One region of the Pseudomonas sp. GW823-FHT02C02 genome, then DNA from elsewhere that is predicted to be linked to it. Evidence: riboswitches for the same ligand, from Rfam matches in the RefSeq annotation. Region 1 holds a riboswitch; the other holds the start of a gene.
The links. Region 1 has a riboswitch for cobalamin ahead of cobW (cobalamin biosynthesis protein CobW). Riboswitches for the same ligand answer to the same signal wherever they lie in the genome.
Positions count from the first base shown of each region.

Region 2: it holds a riboswitch for cobalamin, as region 1 does, so the genes downstream of both, cobO (cob(I)yrinic acid a,c-diamide adenosyltransferase) here and cobW (cobalamin biosynthesis protein CobW) in region 1, are expected to answer to the same signal.

Region 1 is NZ_JBXAJV010000001.1:541,383-543,767, forward strand. Features, by position in the region: gene cobW (cobalamin biosynthesis protein CobW) at 1-998, opposite strand, end outside; cobalamin riboswitch at 1,099-1,312, opposite strand; cobalamin riboswitch at 1,489-1,716, shown strand; gene AC1ROI_RS02395 (CbtB domain-containing protein) at 1,836-2,027, shown strand; gene AC1ROI_RS02400 (CbtA family protein) at 2,039-2,385, shown strand, end outside.
Region 2 is NZ_JBXAJV010000015.1:27,680-30,064, forward strand. Features, by position in the region: gene AC1ROI_RS23910 (cobyrinic acid a,c-diamide synthase CobB) at 1-710, opposite strand, end outside; gene cobO (cob(I)yrinic acid a,c-diamide adenosyltransferase) at 721-1,332, opposite strand; cobalamin riboswitch at 1,413-1,645, opposite strand; gene AC1ROI_RS23920 (hypothetical protein) at 1,801-2,385, shown strand.

The sequences.
Region 1 (2,385 bases):
AACACCAGACGCGTGTTGCGCGCTTCATCGATGCCCCACTGACGGTCGAAGTGCTTGTCGAAACGTGTGCCCACGCCCTGAATCAGCAAGCGCATCGGTTTGTTCGGAATCGCCGCGAAACCTTTGACCCGCAGAATGCCGTGCTGGACCACCAGTTGGGTCAGCGCGTCCAGCAGCAGGCTTTCGTCGGCTTGGGGCAATTCGATGGAAATGGAGTCGAAGGCGTCGTGGTCGTGATCGTCTTCACCTTCGTGGTGGTGATCGTGATGGCTGTGACGGCTGTCGATGTGTTCTTCGGAACCGGCACCGAGACCGATCAGCACGTCCAGTGGCACGCGGCCGCTGCTGGCTTCGATGACTTTGACGGCCGGTGGCAGTTCTTCGGCGACTTCCAGGCGCACCCGGGCCAGATCTTCAGGGCTGATCAGGTCGGCCTTGTTGAGGATCACCAGGTCGGCGCTGGCCAGTTGGTCGGCGAACAGCTCGTGCAACGGCGATTCGTGGTCCAGGTTCGGATCGAGTTTGCGCTGGGCATCGACCCGATCCGGGAACGCGGCGAACGTGCCAGCGGCGACGGCCGGGCTGTCGACCACGGTGATGACCGCGTCAACGGTGCAAGCGCTGCGAATTTCCGGCCACTGGAAGGCTTGCACCAGCGGTTTTGGCAGGGCCAGGCCCGAGGTTTCGATGAGGATGTGGTCGAGATCGCCGCGACGGGCGACCAATTCGCGCATCACCGGGAAGAATTCTTCTTGAACGGTGCAGCACAGGCAGCCGTTGGCCAATTCGTAGACGCGGCCGTTGGCCTCTTCTTCGGTACAGCCGATGGAGCACTGCTTGAGGATTTCGCCATCGATGCCCAGCTCGCCGAACTCGTTGACGATCACCGCAATGCGGCGGCCCTGAGCGTTGTCGAGCATGTGCCGCAGCAAGGTGGTTTTGCCCGAGCCGAGGAAGCCGGTAACGATGGTGACGGGGAGTTTGGCCAGTGTTTTCATCGGATGCCCTTTGGCAAGGTGGCGGGCATACGGGACGACAATCGCTGCGACGGATGCGCGCGCGGAAGAGTTCGCCACCGGATCACCCCGCCCGGTTGTAGTGAGAATCTGTGTCGAGGCAGGTCTCCTGGCTGACGGTGTGCCGGTCGATGGACCTGGCATTCGCTGCGCCTTCCCGCGAACCCGTTGCACAGGGTTTGCAGTGGCGTGGCAGCGAACATCACCGTTCACAGTTGCGGGGGCAGCCGCGGCATCGACCGCGTTCCCTTCTTAGCTTCGGCAAATGCCGAAGAACCTCGAAAGCGCAAGGCTACGCATGGTGTGGGGGCGGGTCAATGTCTTGTGGCGCTCTCACCGGCGCCTTCGCGGGCACGCCTCGCTCCTGCGGGACAGCGGTGCTTTTACAGGAGCGAGGCGTGCCCGCGAAGAATTCACCTGGCTATCGAATGAGAACCCATGCCAATTGACGTCAAACCCCCGCCCATGCTCTCCTACACGCCTTGTTACGGGTGCCCTTCACAGGGTGAAACGGGAAACCGGTGAATCATGTGCTTTACTCCAAGCCATGTCAGTCCGGTGCTGCCCCCGCAACGGTAAGCGAGCGAAGCGTCAGATCCACTGTGCCAGCAGTTCGGCATGGGAAGGTGATGCTTGCAGGTTCAGGCGCAAGCCTTGACCCCTCGTGAGCCCGGAGACCGGCCCGCAACACAAAGTGACCTTTACGTCACTGAATAACAAACCCGCGGTGGGCGGGCGCTGTTTGAACCTCTGCGCGCCCGACTCGCAGGGGTCTTCCATGCGCTCTATTCACCCGCTGACAGACCAGAGGGATGCGCCATGTCGATCATCAGCAGCACCGACCACAGCACCGCCAGCACCACCACAACCCTGAGCCAACGCCTGACCGCCGCCGTGTGTGCGTCGATCCTTGGCGCGTGCCTTGTGTATTTCGCTGGGTTCTCGCACATCGAAGCGGTGCACAATGCCGCGCACGACACCCGTCACAGCTCTGCCTTCCCGTGCCATTGAGACCTGTCGACATGATCAAGCGTATTGCGCAAACCGCAGGTTTCACAGGGCTGCTGGCCGCCCTGCTGCTGACCCTGCTGCAAAGTTTCTGGGTCTCGCCGCTGATTCTGCAGGCCGAGACTTACGAAAAATCCGAGCCGGCCGCTGTTGAAGTTCACGAACACGCCGCCGGTGTCGCCGCTCACACTCACGACGCCGAAGCCTGGGAACCGGAAGACGGTTGGCAGCGCCTGCTGTCGACCACGGGCGGTAACCTGGTGGTCGCCGTCGGTTTCGCCCTGATGCTCGCTGGCCTCTACACCTTGCGTGCACCGACCAAAACCTCCCAGGGCTTGTTTTGGGGCCTGGCCGGTTACGC
Region 2 (2,385 bases), on a different contig from region 1:
TTAAGCAAAGGCTCGGCGGCGATCACGTCGGGCCCGGCGAACTCCACGGCAGGCGGCAGCGTCACATCGCAACTGCTGGCCAGCGATTCGGCCGCCGCATCGAGGCGCAGGTCCAGATCATTCAACTCGCTGGCCTGGACCAGACCGAGGTGCCGACTCGGCAATTCGATCGCGGTTTCCCGCGACAAGGCGCCGTACCAGCGCAAGCCTTCCGTCAGGCTGCCTTCGAGCAATTGCGCATGACGCAGCGTGCCCACGCGGTTGGCCAGTACACCGGCAAACGGCAAGTCCGGCTGATACTTCGCCAGCCCCAACGCCAGCGCACCAAAGGTCTGCGCCATGGCCGTGCCGTCGATCACGCCGAGCACCGGCACACCGAAGTGCCGCGCCAGGTCGGCGCTGGACGGCGTGCCGTCGAACAGGCCCATGACGCCTTCTATCAGGATCAGGTCGGCTTCCCCGGCCGCTTCCCATAACAGACGACGACTTTCCTGCTCGCCGACCATCCACATGTCCAGTTGATACACCGGCGCACCGCTGGCGCGTTCGAGAATCATCGGGTCGAGAAAGTCCGGGCCACATTTGAACACGCGGACCTTGCGCCCCTGATTGCGGTGCAAACGGGCCAGCGCGGCGGTGACGGTGGTCTTGCCCTGACCGGAGGCCGGCGCGGCAATCAATACCGCCGGGCAATGACGATGACTATTCATAAAGTGCGGCTCACAACTCGACGCCTTTTTGCGCTTTGATGCCGGCCTGGAACGCGTGCTTGATCACGCCCATTTCGGTGACTGTGTCGGCCAGTTCGATCATCTCTGGCTTGGCGCCGCGACCGGTGACCACCACGTGTTGCATCGGCGGACGCGCCTGCAAATCACTGAGTACCTGATCGAGGTCGAGGTAGCCGTGCTTGAGGGCGATGTTCAACTCATCCAGCACCACCAGACCGATCGACGGGTCACGCAGCAGTTCCTGGGACACCGCCCATGCGGCCTCGGCGGCGGCGATGTCACGCTGGCGGTCCTGGGTTTCCCAAGTGAAGCCCTCGCCCATCACATGAAAACGCACCTGCTCCGGGAAGCGGCGGAAGAACAGCTCTTCGCCGGTGCTGTTACGGCCCTTGATGAACTGCACCACGCCGCACTGCATGCCGTGGCCCATGGACCGGGCGAGCATGCCGAAGGCCGAGCTGCTCTTGCCTTTGCCGTTGCCGGTCAGCACCAGCAGCAGGCCGCACTCGTTCGGGGAGTTGGCGATGCGTTCGTCGATCACCGCTTTTTTGCGCTGCATGCGCGCCAGGTGGCGTTCGTCACGATCAGGGGAATCAGTCATGGGGAGCTCTCCGTTGAGGCTGGATAACGGCGGGCAGGCACAAGAATAGACGGCAACAAGCCTGGCATCGCCCACCGTGATGCCGTTGGATGAATCAGGCCGGTCTCCGGGCTCATGAGCGGCTTGCGCCGGACTGCGCGCCTTCCCATATCGACAGTCGACACAGTGGCTCAAGACGCAGTCTTTACTCATTTACCGTTGCGGGGGCAGCGCCGGGATCATGACTCTTCGTCGCTTGAAGAGAGTCACTCACCGGCTTCCCTGTTTCACTCTGTCGGCTTCGCCACAGAGCACCTGAAACAAGCCGCGAAGGTTAGAGGGTTGGGGGGGGAGCGTCAATTGAAGACAGGGCACGGATTCTCGATAGACTGCCGCCCATCAATAACCTGACGTCAATCTTGCGCCATACTGCCAGCAGTGATATCAAAGCGCCATAAACCCAACAACACAATTACAAGGGTGAGCGACATGCAAGGCATGATCATCAGTAATCCGAAGCTGGAATTCCTGCGACCGGTGCTGGAACGCTGGTTTGACTGTATCGACCGCTTTAACGCCGTGCGCGGCGATAACGACACGCCTTATTGGTACGACGAGAAAGCCAACCTTGGCCTGCTCTGCGCCGCGGCCTGGATGGCGGAAATGGTCACGCTGCAACAAACGCCGACCCGTAAACAGAACGAAGAAGGCGAACGCAACAGCCGCGCCGACCTGTTTATCGCCACCGCCGAAGAACGCGCCTACCTTCAGGCCACTCAACGCTGGCCGAAGGTCAACAGCCTGAACCTGAGCCAGGCGCTGCAGGACATCACCAGCGACGCCAAACGCATCAGCTACGCCAGCGACCTGAAACTCGGCTGCCTGTTCGTTGCGCCACAAAAGGCCCAACAGAGCGCGACCCCGGAAGAACTCCAGGACATGGTCGACGACCTGCAAAAGGAACACAGCTGCGCCGTGGCCTGGTATTTCCCGTACGCCTATCGCAAGTTGCGCAACGAAGCCGGTCACTATCACCCCGGCATCGCCGTGCTGCTCAAGGAAGCCCGCGGCTGA